DNA from 4 places in the Enterobacter sp. PL_is379 genome. Region 1 is predicted to be linked to each of the others. Evidence: predicted binding sites of a transcription regulator. Region 1 holds the regulator's gene; each other region holds the start of a gene.
What was found. Region 1 encodes PurR, which represses purine synthesis genes. Its sites were predicted from a motif close to CANGCAAACGTTTGCNTG; they were not measured.
Positions count from the first base shown of each region.

Region 1 (5,879 bases):
CGGCAAGCATCACCAGACGTACGTCACTAACCTGAACAATCTGATCAAGGGCACCGATTTTGAAGGCAAAACGCTGGAAGAGATCGTCCGCAGCTCAGAGGGTGGCGTATTCAACAACGCGGCTCAGGTGTGGAACCACACCTTCTACTGGCACTGCCTGGCGCCAAACGCCGGCGGTGAACCTGTCGGTGAACTGGCTACCGCTATCAACGCCGCCTTTGGCAGCTTCGCGGATTTCAAAGCGAAATTTACCGATGCAGCCATCAAGAACTTCGGCTCGGGCTGGACGTGGCTGGTTAAAGAGGCGGATGGCAAACTGGCTATCGTGTCCACCTCTAACGCAGGCACCCCGCTGACCACCAGCGCTAAGCCGCTGATGACCGTGGACGTATGGGAACACGCTTACTACATTGATTACCGCAACGCGCGCCCGAACTACCTGGAGCACTTCTGGGCACTGGTTAACTGGGACTTTGTGACGAAGAACTTCGCCGCGTAAGAGACACGCAGAAGGGTTCGCCCTTCTGCGTTTTTGGTTTATTCCGCAGCGCAGGCTGCTTCAGGCTGTTTACGACCCGACATCATCACCAGCAGCAGGCCGAGCGCGGCAATAATCGCCCCCATCACCGGCACAAAGCTGTACCCCAGTCCCCCTGAAATCACGGCCCCACCGGCCGCCGCACCGAGCGCGTTGCCCAGGTTGAAGGCGCCGATGTTGACCGACGATGAGAGGCCCGGCGCTTCATGCGCAACACGCATCACGCGCATCTGCAGCGGCGGCACCACGGCAAAGGTGGCGGCTCCCCAGACGACCATCGCGATCGCGGCGCCAAACTCATTACGCGCCAGCCACGGAATGGCAATCATGATGACAATCAGCAGGGTTAAGAAGCCCTTCAGCGTGCCGCTTACGGAACGGTCGGCAAATTTCCCACCGAGATAGTTGCCGATCGAGAAGCCCACGCCTATCAGCACCAGCATCGCGGTCACAAAGAGAGGCGTTGCGTGGGTGATGTCATGCAATACCGGTGAAATATAGGTGTAGAGGGTAAACATCGCCCCTGCCCCCAGCACGGTGGTGAGCAGCGCGGAGAGCACCTGCGGGCGCACCAGCACCGACAGCTCTCTGCGCACGTCAGGACGTTCACCCGCGCTGCCTTTCGGCAGGGAGAAGAACAGCGCCACCATCGCGACCACGCCCAGCCCGGCCGTCGCCAGGAATGACATCCGCCAGCCGATCGCTTCCCCCAGCCAGGTTGCCGCAGGCACCCCGCCGATGTTGGCAATCGTTAGCCCCATAAACATGGTTGCTACGGCGCTGGCCTGCTTATGTTTTGGCACCACGCTGGCAGCCACGACCGATCCCAGCCCGAAGAACGCGCCGTGGTTAAGGCTGGTCAGAATACGCGACAGCATCAGCGTGGTGTAGTCCGGCGAAATGGCCGAAAGCACGTTGCCCAGGGTGAAAATCGCCATCAGGAAAATCAGCGCATTGCGGCGCGCGCGGTGCGAAAGGAGAAGCGTCATCAGCGGCGCCCCCACCATCACGCCGATAGCATAGGCGCTGATTAACATCCCTGCCGCAGGGATCGAGACGTCCACGCCGCGGGCGATGACGGGCAGTAACCCCATCGGGGAGAATTCAGTGGTGCCAATCCCAAAAGCGCCAATCGCCAGGGCCAGCAGGGGAAAATTGATTTTCATGCGTCAACTCCGGATGCCGTGTCATGTGGTGACACAGAACAAAGAAGCGGAAAGCATGACATCAATCACAAAAAATGAGAAGTTAACAAAATGGCAAAAGATTTTTGCCAGAGAAGTAACAATCGGGTCGATCGGGAGGGAGAAGGCTCTCCCTCCGCGTAAATCAGTGCAGCGCAGCCGTCAGACCGGCCGCGACAATCAGAGCCAGCACAATAACGGTGGTGAACAGCGAAAACTTCAGATCGGAACTCATCAATTTTTCTCCTTTTAATCCCCCCACGAAAAGTGAGCCTGCTCATTTTTGCATAATTTACGTCAAAAATCTTCCTGGATTTAGGCTGATAAACACTTTACCTCTTCCCCTTTTCATCAAGATAGGACAAAATTCCACGCTAAATTTATTAGCGTACCGGCCATTGACCCCCTCCTGACGTCCCGTGTCGTTTTCCCGGCGTGCCGCAATTCAAGATTGCGTGATAAGGGTGAGAGAAGGCAAACGTTTACCTTCAAGTTTTTCAGGAGTTTAGGATATGGTCTGGAGTGACATTTAATGGCAACAATTAAAGACGTAGCAAAACGCGCAAACGTTTCCACTACAACCGTATCACATGTAATTAACAAAACCCGCTTTGTGGCGGAAGAGACGCGCAACGCCGTCTGGGCAGCGATCAAAGAGCTGCACTATTCGCCAAGTGCGGTTGCGCGCAGCCTCAAGGTTAATCACACCAAGTCCATTGGATTGCTGGCCACCAGCAGTGAAGCGGCCTATTTTGCCGAGATCATTGAAGCGGTTGAGAAAAACTGCTTCCAGAAAGGTTATACCCTGATTCTGGGCAACGCGTGGAACAGCATTGAAAAACAGCGCGCCTATCTGTCGATGATGGCGCAAAAGCGCGTTGATGGCCTGCTGGTAATGTGTTCCGAGTACCCGGAATCCGTGCTGTCGATGCTCGAAGAGTATCGCCATATTCCTATGGTGGTCATGGACTGGGGTGAAGCGCGCGCGGATTTCACTGATTCCGTTATCGATAATGCCTTCGAAGGCGGCTATATGGCCGGTCGTTATCTGATCGAACGCGGTCACCGCGAGATTGGCGTGATCCCCGGTCCGCTGGAGCGCAACACCGGCGCGGGCCGTCTGGCCGGTTTTATGAAAGCGATGGAAGAAGCGCTGATCAACGTGCCGGAAAACTGGATTGTGCAGGGTGACTTTGAGCCGGAGTCGGGCTACCGCGCAATGCAGCAGATCGTCTCCCAGCCACACCGTCCGACCGCCGTTTTCTGCGGGGGTGACATCATGGCAATGGGCGCGCTCTGCGCTGCCGACGAACTGGGTCTGCGTGTACCGCAGGATATTTCCGTGATCGGGTATGACAACGTGCGTAACGCGCGTTTCTTCACGCCAGCGTTAACCACCATTCACCAGCCGAAAGATTCGCTGGGCGAAACGGCCTTCAATATGCTGATGGACAGGATCGTCAACAAACGTGAAGAGTCGCAGTCCATTGAAGTTCACCCGCGTCTTATCGAACGCCGTTCCGTTGCGGACGGTCCGTTCCGCGATTACCGTCGTTAATCGCTTTACGGGGCCAGCTACGCTGGCTCCCGTAACCATTCCCGGTTTAGCGTTTCGCTGTCTCCCAGATAATCCAGCAGCCAGGCCATCGCAGGCGAGACATCACTTTGCTGCCAGGTCAGGCAGCAGGCCGCATCCGGGAACGGATTCTCCAGCGTCAGCTCAACCCACTCTCCGGTATCGATGCGCGGACGCGCGAAATGAACGGGCACCATCGCGACGCACAGTCCGGCGCTGAGGCACGTCGCCGACGATTCCCAGTCAGGGGCCACCACCCGCCGCTGGTTGTCCAGAAGCCAGGTGATACGCTTGGGCAATGAACGGGAGGTATCCTCCAGCACCAGCGACGGCCAGTTGCGCAGCGTATCATCGCTGAGCGGCCCCTCCATCGCCGCCAGCGGATGATCGCTTGCCACCACGCACTTCCAGCTCAGCATCCCCATATCGCGAAAGGCGTAACGTCCCCCGACCGGGATCGCCTGCGTGGCCCCGATTGCCATCTCTGCCCTGCCGTCCGCCAGCGCATCCCAGACGCCGTTGAACACCTCCTGCGAGACCCGCAGCTCGACATCTGAAAAATGACGATAGAAATCGACGATCATCTGCCGGGTACGTTCCGGCTTAACGATGTTATCCACCGCGATGGAAAGATGCCCCCGCCAGCCGTTAGCGATCTGCTGACACTGTTCGCGGGTGATCTGCATTTTTTTGATAACAGAACGCCCTTCCTTCAAAAACCACGCCCCTGCGGGCGTTAATTCCACATCACGATGGCGCCGCTCAAACAGCGGAACCGCCAGCCACTCCTCCAGCTGACGCACCGTGTAGCTGATGGCCGAAGGGACGCGGTGCAGCTCCTGCGCTGCACCGCTAAAGCTGCCGTTACGCGCGACAGCATCGACCACTTCAAGAGAATAATCTGACCACATTTTCTGCCTGCAAAAAATTTGAATGCACCCGCCAAATATTAGCGTTTCACAAGCGGCTTTGCACTCCCTACACTCTGCGCCAACGTACACCTGCCTCCTCAGGAGAATAAGAGAATGCAACCCAGGAAAGGATTTTTAGTCTGGCTCGGCGGCTTAAGCGTGCTGGGCTTTTTGGCCACCGACATGTACCTGCCCGCGTTTGCCGCGATGCAGGAAGACCTGCAAACCCCTGCGGCGGCCATCAGCGCCAGCCTGAGCCTGTTCCTTGCCGGTTTTGCTTTCGCGCAGCTGCTGTGGGGACCGCTCTCGGATCGCTTTGGTCGTAAACCGGTACTGCTGCTGGGTCTGGCCATTTTTGCCGTGGGCTGCCTGGGGATGCTGTGGGTGCGCGATGCCACCTGGCTGCTGGTGCTGCGCTTTATTCAGGCCGTGGGCGTCTGTGCTGCGGCGGTGACCTGGCAGGCGCTGGTGACCGACTACTATCCGGCTAACCGCACAAACCGTATTTTCGCCACCATTATGCCGCTGGTGGGTCTTTCCCCTGCCCTGGCTCCGCTGCTGGGCAGCTGGATCCTCGCGCACTTTGACTGGCAGGCCATTTTTGCCACGCTGTTTGCCATCACGCTGGTGCTGATGCTGCCGGCGTTTGCCCTTAAGCCCGCGCATAAAAAAGAGGCGCATGCGGATGCGAAGCCGATTACCTTCACCTCCCTGCTGAGCGCCAAGGCGTATCGCGGGAATGTCCTGATTTATGCCGCCTGTTCGGCCAGCTTCTTCGCGTGGCTCACCGGTTCGCCGTTTATTCTGCACGATATGGGCTACAGCCCGGCGGCCATCGGTCTGAGCTATGTTCCGCAGACCATCGCGTTCCTGGTGGGCGGGTACGGCTGCCGCGCGGCGCTGCAAAAATGGGAAGGTCAGCAGATGCTGCCATGGCTGCTGGTGCTGTATGCGCTGAGCGTCATCGGTACCTGGGCCGTCGGGTTTATTCCGGGCGCGGGCCTGGCTGAAATTTTGATTCCCTTCTGCGTGATGGCCGTGGCGAACGGGGCGATTTACCCGATCGTGGTGGCACAGGCGTTGCGTCCGTTCCCGCAGGCGACAGGCCGCGCCGCCGCGCTGCAAAATACCCTGCAGCTGGGTCTGTGCTTCCTGGCAAGTCTGGTGGTCTCGGCGCTGATTGCGACGCCACTGTTAACCACCACCAGCGTGATGCTGGTCACCGTTGCGCTGGCGGTGATGGGCTATCGCATGCAGGCCTCCGCGCAGCGTGAGCAGGATAGCGGCGCTCAGGTGGAAACCTCGCATGCCTGATTGCGCCAGAAATCATGTTACATTTCAGTGATTAGGTTGCTAACAATTTTCTATTGAATCACCAAATTTTGAGGCCTATACTAAATTTGGTTCGATTAAATACGATAAATATTAAGTGTTAACGGGAGCCGGAGTGCTCCCGTTTTACCATGGAAGGCATTTCGGCAAGGGTTATCTCCCTTCCTCTGTTCTACGTCGGATATTAGCCTCGCGGTATTTACCGTGAGATTTCTCACAAACCAAAAAAAGCGTCTACGCTGTTTGAAGGTTCTGATCACATCAGGGTGATGGAGAAGCTATGAGTTCATCGTGTATAGAAGAAGTCAGCGTTCCGGACGATAACTGGTCCCGGATCG
Region 1 covers NZ_JBVPGT010000028.1:86,573-92,451, forward strand. The annotation lists gene sodB (superoxide dismutase [Fe]) at 1-499, shown strand, start outside; gene AC0TOY_RS11185 (MFS transporter) at 538-1,704, opposite strand; gene cydH (cytochrome bd-I oxidase subunit CydH) at 1,868-1,957, opposite strand; gene purR (HTH-type transcriptional repressor PurR) at 2,255-3,280, shown strand; gene punR (DNA-binding transcriptional activator PunR) at 3,298-4,209, opposite strand; gene punC (purine nucleoside transporter PunC) at 4,324-5,523, shown strand; gene cfa (cyclopropane fatty acyl phospholipid synthase) at 5,822-5,879, shown strand, end outside.

Region 2 (5,879 bases), on a different contig from region 1:
CGGGGGATATCACACGTACCTTCCCGGTGAACGGTAAATTCTCACCGGCACAGCGCGCGATTTACGACATTGTTCTCGAATCCCTTGAGACGGCGCTCAGGCTGTATCGTCCCGGAACCTCCATGCAGGAAGTGACCGGTGAAGTGGTGCGCATCATGATTACCGGTCTGGTCAGGCTCGGGATCCTGAAAGGGGATGTCGACACCCTGATTGCTGAAAATGCGCATCGACCGTATTTCATGCACGGCCTGAGCCACTGGCTGGGGCTGGACGTGCATGACGTTGGCGCTTACGGCACCGACCGTTCGCGCGTGCTGGAGCCGGGCATGGTGTTAACGGTGGAGCCGGGTCTGTATATCGCGCCGGATGCCGACGTGCCTGAAGAGTACCGCGGGATTGGCATTCGTATTGAAGACGACATCGTGATTACCGAAACCGGTAACGAAAACCTGACCGCGAGCGTCGTGAAAAACGCTGACGATATTGAGGCGCTGATGGCAGCGGCACGCGCATGAGCGTGATTATCGTTGGCGGCGGCATGACCGGGGCTACGCTGGCACTGGCCATTTCACATTTGACGAAAGGCCAGCTTCCGGTGCACCTGGTGGAAGCCGTTGCGCCAGAGGCGTCCAACCACCCCGGTTTTGATGCCCGCGCCATTGCGCTCGCGCAGGGCACCTGCCAGCAGCTTTCCCGCATTGGCATCTGGCAGGCCATTGCCGACTGCGCCACGGCAATTAAAACCGTTCACGTCAGCGATCGCGGCCATGCTGGCTTTGTCACCCTGGACGCGCAGGATTATCGTATTGATGCTCTTGGGCAGGTGGTTGAGCTGCACGACGTCGGATTGCGTCTGTTCCGCCTGCTCCAGGACGCGCCGGGCATCACGCTGCATTGTCCGGCGCGCGTGGCCAGCGTGAGCCGCAGTGAGGCGTCGGTTAGCGTGACGCTGGAAAACGGCACCGTCCTTGAAGGCCAGCTTCTGGTCGCCGCGGACGGTTCGCGCTCGTCGCTCGGCGCCCAGTGTGGCGTGGAGTGGCGGCAGCAGCCTTACGGCCAGGTGGCGGTCATTGCGAACGTCGCTACCGCAGCTGACCACGACGGCAGGGCGTTTGAGCGCTTTACGCAGCATGGCCCGCTGGCGATGCTGCCGATGTCGGACGGGCGCTGTTCCCTCGTCTGGTGTCACCTGCAGGATAAAGCTGAAGAGGTGAAGGCCTGGTCAGACGAACGTTTTTGTACCGAGTTGCAAAAAGCCTTTGGCTGGCGGCTGGGGCGTATCACCCATGCCGGCCAGCGGGCGGTCTACCCGCTTTCGTTGACTACGGCGTCTCAGTCCATCTCCCATCGTCTGGCGCTTGTCGGTAATGCCGCGCAGACGCTGCACCCCATCGCGGGGCAAGGGTTCAACCTTGGTTTACGCGACGTCATGAGCCTGGCGGAAACCCTTTCGCAGGCATGGGGTGAGCAAAAAGACTGTGGGGCGTATTCGGTGCTGAGCCATTACCAGAAGCGCCGCCAGGCGGATAAAGAGGCCACCATCGGTGTGACCGATGGTCTGGTCCATCTTTTTGCCAATCGCTGGGCACCGCTGGTTGCGGGCCGCAACCTCGGGCTTATGGCGATGGAACTATTCATTCCGGCACGTGACGTGCTGGCGCAGCGGACCCTGGGTTGGGTCGCGCGTTAAGGAGTTATCACCGTGCAAAATGTTGATGTCGCCATCGTTGGCGGCGGAATGGTCGGACTGGCATTGGCCTGTGGTTTACAGGGCAGCGGCCTGCGCGTGGCTGTGCTGGAGCAAAAGCAGCCTCAGCCCGTTGCCCCGGATGCCCCGCCGGAACTCCGCGTCTCGGCGATCAATGCCGCCAGCGAGAAATTGCTGACGCACCTTGGCGTCTGGTCAGATATTGTGGCGCAGCGCGCCAGCTGCTATCACGGCATGGAAGTGTGGGATAAAGACAGCTTTGGTCATATTGCTTTTGATGATGAAAGCATGGGCTATAGCCATCTGGGTCACATTGTTGAAAACGCGGTGATCCACCACGCGCTGTGGCAGAAAGCACAGCAGTGCAGCGACGTGACCCTGATTGCGCCTGCGCAGATCCAGCAGGTGGCGTGGGGCGAAAACGAGGCGTTTATCACCCTGCAGAGCGGCGACATGCTGACCGCGCGTCTGGTGGTCGGTGCTGACGGTGCCAACTCCTGGCTGCGTAATAAAGCCGATATCCCGCTGACCTTCTGGGACTATCGTCATCACGCGCTGGTGGCAACGATCCGCACCGAAGAGCCGCACGGCGGCGTGGCGCGCCAGATTTTCCACAACGACGGCATACTGGCGTTCCTGCCGCTTGCCGATCCGCACCTGTGCTCGATTGTCTGGTCCCTGGTGCCGGAGAAAGCCCAGCAGATGCAGGAGGCAACGCCGGACGCCTTTAACCAGGCGCTGTGCGTGGCCTTTGATAACCGCCTTGGCCTGTGCACGCTTGAAAGCGAGCGTCAGGTGTTCCCGTTAACCGGCCGCTACGCGCGTCAGTTTGCCGCGCACCGTCTGGCGCTGGTGGGGGATGCGGCGCATACCATTCATCCGCTGGCCGGGCAGGGCGTTAACCTTGGCTTTATGGACGCGGCGGAGCTGGTCGAGGAGCTGCGTCGCCTGCATCGCGAAGGGAAGGACATCGGGCAGCATCTCTATCTGCGCCGCTACGAGCGCAGCCGCAAGCACAGTGCGGCGATGATGCTGGCGGGCATGCAGGGCTTCCGCGAGCTGTTTGCCGGGGCGAATCCGGCGAAAAAACTGCTGCGCGATATCGGCCTCAAGCTGGCCGATACCCTTCCTGGCGTCAAACCTCAACTCCTCCGTCAGGCGATGGGTCTTAACGACCTGCCGGACTGGCTACGTTAATTTAGACCCCTGTCACACTTTATTTTCCCGGCCTCCGCGCCGGGGAAATGCCCTCGTTTGAAATATTCTAATTTCACGTCATTTTTCGCATTAGATAATCTAATGTCGCGTTTTTCTTGTTACGGAAATTCGGCCCGATTTTCCGCACGAAATATCACCATGTGCTAAATCCTGTTAGATCATTGTTAATTTTGTGCGGGGTTAATCGCATTTTTCCAGTGAATAACTCTGTAGGCTTTTTAGCGTTTTTTGGTCATAAGCTAATGTGATGACCCATTTTGCCTTATGGTTAACCGCCGGTTTCGGTGGTAAGTTCAGGTAAAAGAGAACGTTTGCGTCGGTGCCCGAACGCGGGGCCGATACCGGGTTTCACGGTGAATTTTTCAACGAGGACAAGATGGCTCAACAGACTCCTTTGTACGAACAACACGTGTTATGCGGCGCCCGCATGGTGGACTTCCATGGCTGGATGATGCCGCTGCACTACGGCTCGCAGATTGATGAGCACCACGCGGTGCGCACCGATGCCGGTATGTTCGACGTGTCCCACATGACGATTGTCGATCTGCACGGTAGCCGCACCCGGGAGTTTTTGCGTTATCTGCTGGCAAACGACGTCGCCAAACTGAAGACGCCGGGTAAAGCGCTCTATACCGGCATGCTGAATGCCTCGGGCGGCGTGATTGATGACCTTATCGTCTATTACTTCACTGAAGATTTCTTCCGCCTCGTTGTAAACTCCGCCACCCGCGAAAAAGACCTCCCCTGGATCACCCAACACGCCGAACCTTATGCCATCGACATCACCGTCCGTGACGATCTGTCGCTGATCGCCGTGCAGGGGCCGAACGCGCAGGCGAAAGCCGCCTCTCTGTTTAACGACGAACAGCGCAACGCCACCGCTGGCATGAAGCCGTTCTTCGGCGTGCAGGCGGGCGATCTGTTTATCGCCACCACCGGCTACACCGGTGAAGCGGGCTACGAAATTGCTATGCCAAACGAGAAGGCCGCTGATTTCTGGCGTGCGCTGGTGGAAGCGGGCGTGAAGCCTGCGGGCCTGGGCGCGCGCGATACGCTGCGTCTGGAAGCGGGGATGAACCTTTACGGTCAGGAGATGGATGAAGGCGTCTCTCCGCTGGCCGCCAACATGGGCTGGACCATCGCGTGGGAACCGGCTGACCGTGACTTCATTGGTCGTGAAGCGCTGGAGATGCAGCGCGAGAAGGGCACCGAACAGCTGGTGGGCCTGGTGATGACCGAGAAGGGCGTGCTGCGCGGCGAACTGCCGGTGCGCTTTACCGATGCTGACGGCAATCCTCGTGAAGGCGTGATCACCAGCGGAACCTTCTCACCGACGCTGGGCTACAGTATTGCACTGGCACGCGTGCCGGCGGGGATTGGCGAAACGGCGGTGGTGCAAATCCGCAACCGTGAAATGCCGGTCAACGTAACCAAACCGATTTTTGTTCGCGCCGGTAAGCCGGTCGCCTAATCATTTTTATCAGGAGAACTTCAATGAGCAATGTGCCAGCAGAACTGAAATACAGCAAAGAACACGAGTGGCTGCGCAAAGAGGCGGACGGCACTTACACCGTAGGGATCACCGAGCACGCGCAAGAGCTGCTGGGCGACATGGTGTTTGTTGACCTGCCTGACGTGGGCACGACCGTTAGCGCGGGCGACGACTGCGCCGTGGCGGAGTCCGTAAAAGCGGCCTCTGACATCTACGCCCCTGTGAGCGGCGAAATCGTTGCCGTCAACGACGCGCTGAGCGATTCGCCAGAGCTGGTGAACAGCGAGCCTTATGAAGGCGGCTGGATCTTCAAGATCAAAGCCAGCGACGAATCCCAGGTTGCCGCGCTGCTGGATGCGACCGCGTACGAAGCACTACTGGAAGACGAATAACGTTGTGCCGGATGGCGCTGCGCTTATCCGGCCTACAGCTCAACGTAGGCCCGGTAAGCGTTAGCGCCACCGGGCAACAGCGTTACAGATAACTACGATTCACTGCACGTTTCAGGAACCATCGCTCATGACACAGACTTTAAGCCAGCTTGAAAACCGTGGCGCCTTCATTGAACGTCACATTGGGCCGGATGCTCAGCAACAGCAGGAGATGCTGAAGACGGTTGGCGCGGATTCATTAAACGCACTGATCGGCCAGATTGTGCCAAAAGACATCCAGCTTGCCACGCCGCCTCAGGTGGGGGAAGCCACTACGGAATTCGCCGCGCTGGCGGAGCTGAAGGCTATTGCCGGCCTGAATAAGCGCTATAAGTCTTACATTGGCATGGGCTATACCAACGTGCAGCTGCCGCCGGTTATCCTGCGCAACATGCTGGAAAACCCGGGCTGGTACACCGCTTACACCCCGTATCAGCCAGAAGTTTCCCAGGGCCGTCTGGAAGCTTTGCTGAACTTCCAGCAGGTGACGCTGGACCTGACCGGCATGGATATCGCCTCTGCTTCTCTGCTGGATGAAGCCACCGCCGCCGCCGAAGCGATGGCGATGGCAAAACGCGTGAGCAAGCTGAAAAATGCCAACCGCTTCTTCGTCGCGGCGGACGTGCATCCGCAGACGCTGGACGTGGTGCGTACTCGCGCAGAGACCTTCGGCTTTGACGTGATCGTCGACGACGCTGACAAAGTGCTGGATCATCAGGACGTCTTCGGCGTGCTGCTGCAGCAGGTAGGTACGACGGGTGAAGTACACGACTACGGCGCGCTGATTGCCGAGCTGAAATCCCGCAAAGTGGTTGTCAGCGTTGCCGCCGATTTTATGGCGCTGGTGCTGCTGACGGCGCCGGGTAAACAGGGCGCAGATATCGTATTCGGCTCCGCACAACGCTTCGGCGTACCGATGGGCTACGGCGGCCCGCACGCGGCGTTCTTCGGCGCGAAAGATGAATTCAAACGCTCCATGCCTGGCCGTATTATCGGCGTCTCAAAAGATGCTGCCGGTAACACCGCGCTG
Region 2 covers NZ_JBVPGT010000031.1:156,229-162,107, forward strand. The annotation lists gene pepP (Xaa-Pro aminopeptidase) at 1-515, shown strand, start outside; gene ubiH (2-octaprenyl-6-methoxyphenyl hydroxylase) at 512-1,690, shown strand; gene ubiI (FAD-dependent 2-octaprenylphenol hydroxylase) at 1,703-2,905, shown strand; gene gcvT (glycine cleavage system aminomethyltransferase GcvT) at 3,303-4,397, shown strand; gene gcvH (glycine cleavage system protein GcvH) at 4,421-4,810, shown strand; gene gcvP (aminomethyl-transferring glycine dehydrogenase) at 4,938-5,879, shown strand, end outside.
Region 2: gcvT (glycine cleavage system aminomethyltransferase GcvT) is a predicted target of PurR. The motif match lies at 3,227-3,244, and genes of this name have one in related genera.

Region 3 (5,879 bases), on a different contig from region 1:
GGCGGCGTTGGCATTCAGCGCCAGCGACGGACGACGTACGTCGACGCGGTTAAAGGTCGCCGCCGCGCCGTTCAGGGTCGCGCTGCCGCCCCAGACGCCCCACTGGCGATCTTTCACCAGCTGCAGGTTTGCGCCATAACCGTCCAGAGAAGTGATCTGCCACGGGAAGGCAGGATCGATGTCGATCACCAGGTTGCGGCTTAGGCCGAATTTTTGCAGCGTGACGCTGTTCAGCCATTCCGGCAGAGGCGCCATCCACAGCGTTTTCCAGTTCTGCGGCAGGGTGTACTCCAGCCCGGCGATGGCGACATCGTCCAGCACCAGCGCTTTACCGTCGCGCAGCCAGTTGCCGGAGGTGCGCACCATGCCGCCTTCCCAGCGGGAGGTAAACTGACGCAGCGCCATTCCCTGCGGGGAAAACTCCGCATTCAGGATCGGGTCAAACAGATGCAGCGAGCCGTAGATAAACTCGCTGGCGTTCATCGACAGGCGGCCTTCCTGGCTCTGCCAGTCGCCTTTGCTGAGAGTCAGGTTGCGCAGGCTTAAATCGAGATCGGTCACCGCCCAGTCCGGGCCCTGAAGCCGGGCGTCGGTCACGTCCAGACGACCAATCTGCAGAGAGGGTATGGTGGCCAGCGGCGCGAAGAACGCGGTCAGCATTTTATCGCTCTGCAGGCGGATTTCGTTCAGGCGCATGGTGTCGATAATCCAGCTCCCGTCGGCGTTGCGCAGGGCGGAGCCGGTGAGTGAGCCGCGGGCCATATCGGCACCAATCGTGTTCAGCACCACCTCCTTGCCGTTAAGCTGGCCCTCGATCAGCACGTTGGTGGCCGGTACGCCGTTCAGAGTCAGCGAGCCTGCGCTCATCTGGATCTGCGCGTGATTACCCAGCACGTTGCCCGCTTCTGGCTGCCATGGGCTGACGCCGCCCGTCACCTTCTGCGCGCTCAGGTCCCATTCGGTATTCGGGCTGTTGAACGCCATGTTGTTCAACTGCAGACGATCGGCCTGGAAAGGCAGCGGCGCGGTCTGTGGGGAGAGATTAAGCGTGCCGTCGAACAGGGTGATGGTGTCCACGTGCAGCGGATCGGTTATCTGGCGGCTACTCAGGCCGATATCCACTTTTTTGGCAACCAGGGTGGCGGGTTTTCCGTCCCGACCGAAGGTGACGTTTTCCAGAATGAGGTGGGAAGGCGACGAAAAGCGGTGATTCATCTTGTCGAAACTGAGTTCGTAATCGGTATTCACCGTCACCCAGCTGCTGACCTGAGACGCGCCCCAGCGGGTCTGGAGCAGAATGTAGAGCGCCAGCATCACAATGAGCAGGGCTACCAGAAGATAGATGAGGAGCTTTCCAATAAATTTCATGGTCTTCCATCCCGCAAAACGCACATAAGGGAGTTATGCACGATTTATGCGCAATCCTCAAGGCGGGAATGGTGTAATTAGATGTCACGGCAGGCATTGACTGCCTGCCGTGAGAGAAATCAATTTTTCTCAGGCGGGAAAACGAGGTTCAACACGATAGCGGTGATACCGCCTGCGGCAATGCCGGAAGAGAGCAGGTTTTTTACCCAGTCAGGTGCAAACTGCAGGATCAGCGGCTGCTGGGAAACGCCCAGACCGACGGCCAGTGACAGGGCGATAATCATGATCGCGCGGCGGTTCAGTGGCTCGCGGGAGACGATACGCACGCCGGAGGCCGCGATCGTCCCGAACATCACCAGCGTTGCGCCGCCCAGCACCGGCTCAGGGATGTGCTGCACAAAGCCGCTCACCGCCGGGAACAGGCCGAGGACGATCAGCATCAGCGCCACCACGAAGCCAACGTAGCGGCTGGCCACGCCGGTCAGCTGGATCACGCCGTTGTTCTGACCGAAGCAGGAGTTCGGGAAGGTGTTGAATACCGCAGAGACAAACGAGTTCAGGCCATTCGCCAGCACGCCGCCTTTCAGGCGCTTCATGTACAGCGGGCCGGACACCGGCTGCTCGGAGACGTCGGAGGTGGCGGTGATATCACCGATGGTCTCCAGAGAGGTGATCATAAAGACCAGCATCAGCGGCAGGAGCAGACCCCAGTCAATGCCCAGACCGTAGTACAGCGGCGTAGGAACGGTGATCAGTGCGCTGTTGGTCGGCGCGGTGTTCTCCGGCAGCATGCCCAGCGCCCACGCCAGCAGGTAACCCGCCGCCATGGCGATCACCAGCGAGGCCACGCGCAGGTAAGGGTTACGCTGACGGTTAAGCAGAATAATGATCGCCAGCACGACGCCTGCCAGCAGCAGGTTTTTCGGCGCGCCGAAGGTGTGGTCGCTCATTGCGGCATAGCCGCCGCCGATGGAGGTAAGACCCACCTGAATCAGCGACAGGCCGATAATCATCACGACGACGCCGGAAACCAGCGGGGTGATAACGCGGCGAGCCAGATGCAGAACGCGGGAGATCACCATCTCCGTACAGCTGGCCAGCATCAGCGTGCCGAACAGCGCCGCCATCATGGTCGGGACATCTGCACCGCCGGTTTTCAGGGCCGTACCGCCCATGATCAGGGGCGCCACGAAGTTAAAGCTGGTGCCCTGAATCGATAATAATCCCGACCCCACCGGACCCCACGCTTTAATTTGAATAATCGAGGCCACGCCGGAGGCAAAAAGAGACATGCTGATAATGTGCTGCGTGTCCTGCGCCGGTAAACCGAGCGCCTGGCAAATCAGCAGCGCCGGGGTGATCACCGCAACAAACATCGCCAGAAGATGCTGGCAGGCGGCGAACAGCGTTTGCGGCAGCGGCGGGCGGTCTTCAAGGCGGTAAATCAGTTCGCTATTTTGCTTCTGCGCAATCGGTTGCGCATCAGGCGACTCTATGGTGTTAACGGACATCGGCGGCAATCCCACGGTGGAAAAGCGGGCATTTTATCTGACCACCTGGTAAAAGCAAACGATTGCCAGCAAAAAAAGGGAAGAAAATCTGCCGCTGTGAGCAGGTTTTCTACAACGTATCGGGAAAAAAAATTACACTTTTTCGCGCCGGGAGCTCATGAAGAGCGCAAACCGGCCCAGGATAACGCCGCGTGTGTATGGAACACGCGCAAAACAGGAGCCTTTTATGATTCATCTCGATACGTTGTCGACACTTGTTGCCGCAACGCTGGTCTTACTGCTTGGCCGTAAGCTGGTACATAGCGTTTCTCTTCTGAAGAAATACACCATTCCTGAACCTGTCGCCGGTGGTCTGCTGGTGGCGCTGGCCCTGCTGGTGCTGAAAAAAAGCATGGGCTGGGAAATCGATTTTGATATGTCCCTGAAGGACCCGCTGATGCTGGCCTTCTTTGCCACCATCGGCCTGAACGCCAATCTGGCGAGCCTGCGGGCGGGCGGTAAAGTGCTCGGCGTATTCCTGATTGTGGTGGTGGGGCTGCTGCTGATGCAAAACGCTATCGGCATCGGGATGGCGACGCTGCTGGGACTGGATCCGCTGATGGGGCTGCTGGCGGGGTCAATTACCCTTTCGGGCGGCCACGGTACCGGGGCCGCATGGAGCAAGCTGTTCATCGAGCGCTACGGGTTTGAAAACGCGACGGAGGTGGCGATGGCCTGCGCGACCTTTGGGCTGGTGCTGGGTGGCCTGATTGGCGGCCCGGTGGCGCGCTATCTGGTGAAGCACTCCACCACGCCGGACGGCAGGCCGGACGATGAGCTGGTGCCGACCGCATTTGAAAAGCCGGACGTCGGGCGCAGCATTACCTCGCTGGTGCTGATTGAAACCATCGCGACGATCGCCATCTGCCTGACCGTGGGCAAAGTGGTTGCGCAATGGCTGGCGGGCTCAGCGTTTGAACTGCCGACGTTTGTCTGCGTGCTGTTTATCGGGGTGATCCTGAGCAACGGTCTGGCGCTGATGGGCTTCTACCGGGTGTTTGAACGGGCGGTGTCGGTGCTCGGCAACGTCTGCCTGTCGCTGTTCCTGGCGATGGCGCTGATGAGCCTCAAGCTGTGGGAGCTGGCCTCGCTGGCGCTGCCGATGGTGGCGATTCTGGCGGTACAGGCGCTGTTTATGGCGCTGTATGCCATGTTCGTGACCTGGCGGATGATGGGCAAAAACTACGATGCGGCGGTGCTGGCGGCGGGTCACTGCGGGTTTGGTCTGGGGGCTACCCCAACGGCTATCGCCAACATGCAGGCGATCACCGAACGCTTCGGGCCTTCGCACATGGCGTTTCTGGTGGTCCCGATGGTCGGGGCGTTCTTCATTGATATCGTCAACGCGCTGGTGATTAAGCTGTACCTGATGCTGCCGATGTTTGCCTGAATCAGGCGTTTGAATAGCGTTCGGTTTCCGGCATCCAGCGCTCAATTAACGCTGCCGCCTGTTCGGGGTAGCGTTCATGAATGTGGCGGGCGAGGCGCTGAACCTCGGGGATCATGGCCTGATCGCGCAGCAAATCCGCCACTTTGAATTCCGCGTTCCCCGTCTGACGCGTGCCCAGCAGCTCGCCAGGGCCGCGGATCTCCAGGTCTTTTTGCGCAATCACAAAACCGTCGTTGCTGTCGCGCAGCACCTGCAGACGCATCTGGGCTGTTTTTGAGAGCGGGGCTTTGTAGAGCAGGACGCAGTGGGACGCTACCGCGCCACGGCCAACGCGCCCGCGCAGCTGGTGGAGTTGGGCAAGGCCCAGGCGCTCCGGGTTTTCGATAATCATCAGGCTGGAGTTCGGGACGTCCACACCCACTTCAATGACCGTCGTGGCGACCAGCAAATGCAGCTCGCCCTGCTTAAACGACTGCATCACCGCCTGTTTTTCGGCAGGCTTCATGCGTCCATGAACCAGGCCCACGTTCAGCTCCGGCAGTGCCAGCTTAAGCTCTTCCCACGTGGCTTCGGCAGCCTGCGCTTCCAGCAGTTCCGACTCTTCAATCAGCGTACAGACCCAGTAGGCCTGGCGCCCTTCGTGGGTGCAGGCGTTGCGCACGCGGTCAATGATATCGCTGCGGCGCGTGTCAGGAATGGCGACCGTTGTGACCGGCGTACGGCCCGGGGGCAGTTCGTCGATGGTGGAGGTATCCAGATCGGCGTAGGCCGTCATCGCCAGGGTGCGCGGGATCGGCGTAGCGGTCATGATCAGCTGATGCGGGTGGAAGCCCTGCTGCAGGCCTTTCTCCCATAATGCCAGACGCTGGTGCACGCCGAAGCGGTGCTGCTCGTCGATAATCACCAGCGCAAGGCCGTTAAACTGCACCTGCTCCTGGAAGATGGCGTGCGTGCCGACAATCATCTGCACCTGCCCGCTGGCAATAGCCTCCTGTTGCGCAAGGCGCGCTTTGCCTTTTTGCTTCCCGGCAAGCCAGCCCACTTCAATCCCCAGCGGCGCAAACCAGGCGCGGAAATTATTGGCGTGCTGCTCGGCCAGCAGCTCGGTCGGCGCCATGAGCGCCACCTGTTTACCGTGGGCGATCGCGCGCAGGGCCGCCAGGGCGGCGACCAGCGTTTTACCGGACCCCACGTCGCCCTGCACCAGGCGCATCATCGGCACGTCGAGCGCCATATCGCGTTCGATTTCGGCGGTGACGCGCGCCTGTGCGCCGGTGGGCTTAAACGGCAAGGAGGCCAGCAGCTTATCTTTGAGCTCATCACGCGGGCTTAATGGCTGGGCATGGAAACGCTGCGCGCCTGCGCGGAGCGCCAGCATGCTCAGGTTATGGGCCAGTAATTCCTCAAGGATAAGACGCTGTTGAGCGGGGTGTTTGCCGCTTTCTAAGTCGCTGAGCTGCAGCGTTGGCGGCGGGCGGTGCAGGGTGCGCAGCGCCTCGGGCAGGCTCATCATACCCTGCGCCAGCTCGGGCGGCAGCAGCTCGGTAATGGCGCAGGTATCCAGCAGCTCC
Region 3 covers NZ_JBVPGT010000025.1:121,948-127,826, reverse strand. The annotation lists gene AC0TOY_RS07320 (AsmA family protein) at 1-1,368, opposite strand, end outside; gene xanP (xanthine/proton symporter XanP) at 1,488-2,879, opposite strand; gene gltS (sodium/glutamate symporter) at 3,106-4,308, shown strand; gene recG (ATP-dependent DNA helicase RecG) at 4,310-5,879, opposite strand, start outside.
Region 3: gltS (sodium/glutamate symporter) is a predicted target of PurR. The motif match lies at 2,931-2,948, and genes of this name have one in related genera.

Region 4 (5,879 bases), on a different contig from region 1:
TACTACGAGCTGGGCGTGAACTTCCCTGCAATGTTCAACTGGGACAACCACTACAGCGAAAGCGACCACGACACGACGCGTCGTATGCTCTACACCGGTCTGAAGAGCGACACCTGGGGTACGCTGACCTTCGGTCAACAGAACAGCGTTTACTATGATGTGGTGGGCGCGAAAACCGATATCTGGGACTACGACATGATCGGTCAGGCGCCAGGTAACGGGATCAAAGGCGATTACGACGGCTCTTACCGTTCACGTAATATGCTGAAATATAAGAAAACCGTGGGCGATGCTGACATTTATGCATCCTACCTGTTTGAAGACAGCGAATACCTGCCGGGCAACGGCCTGCGCTACAAGCGTAAAGGCGGCGGTTCACTGGGTCTGGATTACCACCTGACCACCGATCTGACCTGGGGCGCCGCGTGGAACTACACCCGTGCGGATATGCGTAACCCGGCCAATGGCGACAGCAAAACCTACGACCAGAACATCCTCGGTACCGCGCTGAGCTGGACCCCGGACAACTGGACATTCTCCGTTGGCGGCGGCTGGTATCAGAACTTCATGACCACCAAAAAAGTGTCTGTTAACGACTACTTCGCCGGTGATGCATGGGGTATTGAATACTTTGCGGGCTACAAGTTCCCAATTGGTCAGTATGCGGTTAAATCTATCCAGCCTTACTTCATGGGCGACCGTATTGACTACGTGAATGGCCGCAACTACCAGCGCATCGACAACGGCGTGGGTATCAGCTTCCAGCTGGATTACGGTTTCCGCGTGGACTACGAACACGTGTTCACCTCCAGCACCGACGACCTGGGCGACATGAACCTGGTGCGTCTGCGTTACGACTTCTAAGTGATCTTGTAGGGTGCGGCCTGATGCCCTCACCCTGACCCTCTCCCACGGGGAGAGGGAACAAACATTAAAAACGGCAACCCTGGTTGCCGTTTTGCTTTTACCTCGCCACCCGGCTTTCTTTTAGCGATTAAGCCAGTCAGCTACCTCGCCGTACGTCCCGCGATACACAATCTTCTCCGCCTTTTTCTCCAGCTGATAGCCGTACATCGGGTCGTAATAGTCGTTCAGGAGCGGTACAAGCCAGCTGAAGTGCGCGTCCGTGCTGCCAGATCGTTGCTGTTCCAGCAGCGCGGAATCTAACAGCACGGTGAATTCTGCATACCGCTGTAGCCCCAGACGGCGGCGTATGGCGAACAGGCCGTGGTGCAGGTACTCGCTGTACGCTTTCCAGCCCGCTTCCTCGCCGTAGGCAGCAGAAAAATCCGCCCACATATGGTCGAAATACTCTTCGCGCAGGCGTTCAAGACGGATTTCAAACGGATCCTCTACCACCACGATAGGCGCTTCAACCATCCGGTCGCGCAGGCACTCCGGCAGGTGGTTAGAGCCAATCATCCGACCTTCATCTTCCAGCACCCAGCGCGCGGCGTCTTTTTTCAATAGTTCAACCGCAAGGTGGTTTTCAAAGCTCGCCTGGGAAAGCTGCGGCGTGAGCGTGCGGCCAAAAGACGAACCGCGATGGTGCGCCAGCCCTTCCAGATCGATGCCCTGTGCGTGCTGCTTCACCAGCAGGGTTTTACCGTTTCCGGTACAGCCGCCGATAAGCACTATCGGCTTTTGTGACTGCTCAATCGTCACCTGAATCGCCGTCTGGCGCAGGGCTTTATAGCCGCCGCGGATCAGCGGGTAGTCGATGCCCGCCTCTTTAAGCCAGGCCTGCGAGATGTGCGAGCGCTGACCGCCGCGCGCGCAGCAGAGAAAGCCCTCAGGATGGGCAAGGCTGGCTTCACGCCAGGCGTTAATACGTGTCTCACGCGTCTCGCCGTTCACCAGACTATGGCCAAGCGCCAGCGCGGCCTCGGGGCCCTGGCGTTTATAGCAGGTGCCGACGGCGGCGCGTTCGTCGTCATTCATCAACGGCAGGTTAATGGCGGCGGGCATCGCACCCTGGGCAAATTCAATCGGCGCGCGAACGTCGATTAAAGGGGTATCAGACGCGAGGATCGCGCGATAGTCCGTTCCATCGTTCATGGTTATTCCAGAAGAAAACTCAGCAGCAATGGGCGGGGATTGTACGCCGGGGAAGGGGAAGGTCAACTCCCCGGCGCAGATGTCTTACTTGAGCTTTGACTGTGCCCAGACGATACCGCTCGCATATTCCGGCGGCAGGAGAGGGATCATGGCTTCCAGGGTGGCGCTCAGGCGGCCCGTGTCGCTGTCGTTCAGGTTCAGGTGACCGACCTTACGACCCGCGCGAACCTCTTTGTCATACCAGTGCAGATGCACCAGCGGCAGCTTCAGCCAGTCGTAGTTCAGATCGGTGCCGATCAGGTTGATCATCACCGACGGGCTGTCCACCACCGGCTGCGGCAGCGGCAGGTCGGTGATCGCGCGCAGGTGCAGTTCGAACTGGCTGATGGACGCGCCGTTTTGCGTCCAGTGGCCGCTGTTGTGCACGCGCGGTGCAAGTTCGTTGATCAGCAGACCGGACGGGGTGATAAAGCACTCCATCGCCATGACGCCCACATATCCGAGTTCGTGCATGATGGCAGAAAGCATCTCTTCTGCCTGCGCCTGCTGCTCAGCATTGGCGTGCGGGAAGGCGACGCTGGTGCGCAGAATACCGTCCTGATGCAGGTTATGCGTCAGCGGATAAAAGACGGTATGTCCGTCGTGCCCGCGTGCGCCAACCAGTGACACTTCACCGCTAAAGTTGATGCCCTGCTCAACGATGCATTCGCCGTAGCAGTCGTCCGGCAGCTCGGCAGTGTCGTCTGCGCGCAGACGCCACTGGCCACGGCCGTCGTAGCCGCCCACGCGGCGCTTCACGATGGCCAGCTCGCCCAGCATCGCGAAAACATCATTCCACTCGCTTTTATCGGACAGGAGCTGCCACGGCGCGGTCGGCAGGCCGAGCTTGTCGAACAGCTGCTTTTGCGTCAGACGGTCGGCAATGATCGGGAACACGTCGCGGTTTACGAAGGCGTTATGACGCGCCAGTTCGCGGGTCAGCGCGGTTTCCGGCCAGCGTTCGATCTCGGCGGTGATCACGCTCTGGTGGAACGGTACGGCTTCAGGTTCAGCGTCCAGCCCGACGGGCCAGACGGCAATACCCAGCGGCTCACCGGCCTGACGCAGCATGCGGCCTAACTGGCCGTTACCGAGGACGCAAACCTGCTTCATGCCGCACCCCGCGGGTCCGGATTGTCCAGCACTTCGTCGGTCTGGGCTTTACGCCACTCCGCCAGACGCTGATGTAACGCTTTATCGTGCGTCGCCAGGATCTGCGCGGCCAACAGGGCAGCGTTCGCCGCGCCCGCTTTGCCAATCGCCAGCGTCCCGACAGGAATACCGCGCGGCATCTGGACGATGGAGTAGAGGCTGTCCACACCGCTTAACGCGGCGCTTTGTACCGGGACGCCCAGAACCGGCACCAGGGTTTTGGCGGCAATCATGCCCGGCAGGTGTGCTGCGCCGCCCGCACCGGCAATGATCACCTCATAACCGTTCTCTTCGGCGCTTTCGGCGAAGCTGAACAGTTTGTCCGGTGTACGGTGCGCGGAGACCACTTCGACGTGGTGCGGAACATTCAGGATTTCAAAGATTTCGGCGGCGAACTGCATGGTAGCCCAGTCGCTTTTGGACCCCATCACGATGGCGACACGCGCCGGATTATTGCGGGAAGACATGCGTCTTAAAACTCCTGTGGTGCGAAACACACTGCTTTCGAGGGCACAGAGAATAGCATGTTATACGGGCAAGGAAAACGGTTGCGCGGTTAAATCTTGAGCCGTTGTTGCCATCAATTCATAACAAAACAGACCGCATTCTGGCGGTCTGTTTTTGTCGAAGGGCAATCATTATTTCGTCAGTTCTGCGGTCATATACACGCGGTTGTCGACCTTCGCGCTGGTGATTTTGTAAGACGCGCCCTGTTCAGCAGCCTGTGCAGCAATTTTCGCTTCTGCGCGGTCAAGGGTTGAACCGGTTGCGCTGACGCTCTGCGCGAAAGCGCCGAAGGAAGCCAGGGAAAGAGCGGTAACTGCAACGAAAGTTTTGATGGATTTCATGGTCGTATTCCTTAAGTAATTTATCTGGGATAGGGCGTGCTGCCCTGATGTGATAAATAATAGGCCGACCACGGGCTGATTAAAATCGAAACAATTTGCCAATATTGTTCAAAAAAATAGAATGAACTGTAAGGGGTTAAAACGGAAAAGCGATCAGCTCCACACCCTCTGGCGTGACTTTGACCATGGATCCTTCTGAGTGCCATGCACCCAACACCACGCGATGGGCCGGTTCGCCGTTGGCGATAAGGGAATGCACGTCTGGACGATGGGTATGCCCGTGGATCAACCACTGAACGCCATGTTTTTCCATCACGTTGACCACCGCGTGAGGATTAACGTCCATGATGGTCATGGATTTGCTGCTGTTGGCGGCTTTACTGCCCGCGCGCATTCTGGCGGCGATGCGGTTGCGGATAAACAGCGGCAGGGCAAGGAACACCTTCTGGATCCACGGGGTGTGGACTTTAGCGCGAAACGCCAGGTAGCCGGTATCGTCGGTGCAGAGCGTGTCGCCGTGCATGATCAGCACCTTGCGGCCGTAGAGGTCGAGCACCTGTTCTTCCGGCAGCAGCGTCATGCCGCTTTCACGGGCGTAGCGCTTGCCGATCAGGAAATCACGGTTGCCGTGAATGAAGTAGCAGGGGACGCCGGAATCCACCAGCGCTTTAATGGCCGAAGCCATTTCACGGTGCAGCGGGTTAGGATCGTCGTCGCCAATCCAGGCTTCAAAGAGGTCGCCCAGGATGTACAGCGCATCGGCGCTTTTCGCTTCACCGCGTAAAAAACGCAGAAAACCGGCGGTTATCGCCGGTTCTTCTGTTTGCAGATGCAGATCCGCAATAAAGAGTGTCGCCACGAATTACTCGCTGACGGTCACGCTTGTAATCACAACGTCTTCTTTCGGAACGTCCTGGTGCATACCGCTGCGGCCAGTAGAGACGGCTTTGATCTTGTCAACCACGTCCATACCTTCAACCACTTCTGCGAATACGCAGTAGCCCCAACCCTGCAGGCTTTCGCCGGAGAAGTTCAGGAAGTCGTTGTCCGCCACGTTAATGAAGAACTGCGCGGTTGCAGAGTGAGGTGCCTGAGTACGCGCCATCGCCAGCGTGCCGCGGGTGTTTTTCAGGCCGTTGTTCGCTTCGTTCTTGATCGGCTCTTTAGTGGCTTTCTGGTTCATGCCAGGTTCGAAACCGCCGCCCTGGATCATAAAACCGTTGATCACGCGGTGGAAAATGGTGTTGTTGTAGAAACCTTCGCGGCAGTAGTCCAGGAAGTTTTTAACTGTTTCAGGCGCTTTGTCATCAAAGGTTTTGATTACGATATCGCCATGATTAGTGTGGAAAGTAACCATTTTTGCATCCTGTTCCGTTATTGTGGTACGTCGACCCGCGTTCGGGTCATCTATAGGGGCTTGTTATAGCATAACCACAGGATGCGATCACCTTGCATTGTGTGCTGCTTCGGGTTTGAATTACGGGTAGAATAGCCGGTTTTCAACCACACACGTGTTTACATGGAATCTTCGATGTTAAAAATCTTTAATACAATGACGCGCCAAAAAGAGGAATTTAAACCTATCCATGCCGGGGAAGTCGGCATGTACGTGTGTGGTATTACGGTTTACGATCTCTGTCACATTGGCCATGGCCGTACCTTTGTCGCTTTTGACGTGGTGTCACGCTACCTGCGTTTTCTGGGCTATACCCTGAAATACGTGCGTAATATCACCGACATCGACGACAAAATCATCAAGCGCGCTAATGAGAACGGCGAAAG
Region 4 covers NZ_JBVPGT010000026.1:249,729-255,607, forward strand. The annotation lists gene AC0TOY_RS09140 (porin) at 1-864, shown strand, start outside; gene mnmH (tRNA 2-selenouridine(34) synthase MnmH) at 988-2,058, opposite strand; gene purK (5-(carboxyamino)imidazole ribonucleotide synthase) at 2,143-3,210, opposite strand; gene purE (5-(carboxyamino)imidazole ribonucleotide mutase) at 3,207-3,716, opposite strand; gene AC0TOY_RS09160 (YdgH/BhsA/McbA-like domain containing protein) at 3,888-4,097, opposite strand; gene lpxH (UDP-2,3-diacylglucosamine diphosphatase) at 4,234-4,956, opposite strand; gene ppiB (peptidylprolyl isomerase B) at 4,960-5,454, opposite strand; gene cysS (cysteine--tRNA ligase) at 5,629-5,879, shown strand, end outside.
Region 4: purE (5-(carboxyamino)imidazole ribonucleotide mutase) is a predicted target of PurR. The motif match lies at 3,787-3,804, and genes of this name have one in related genera.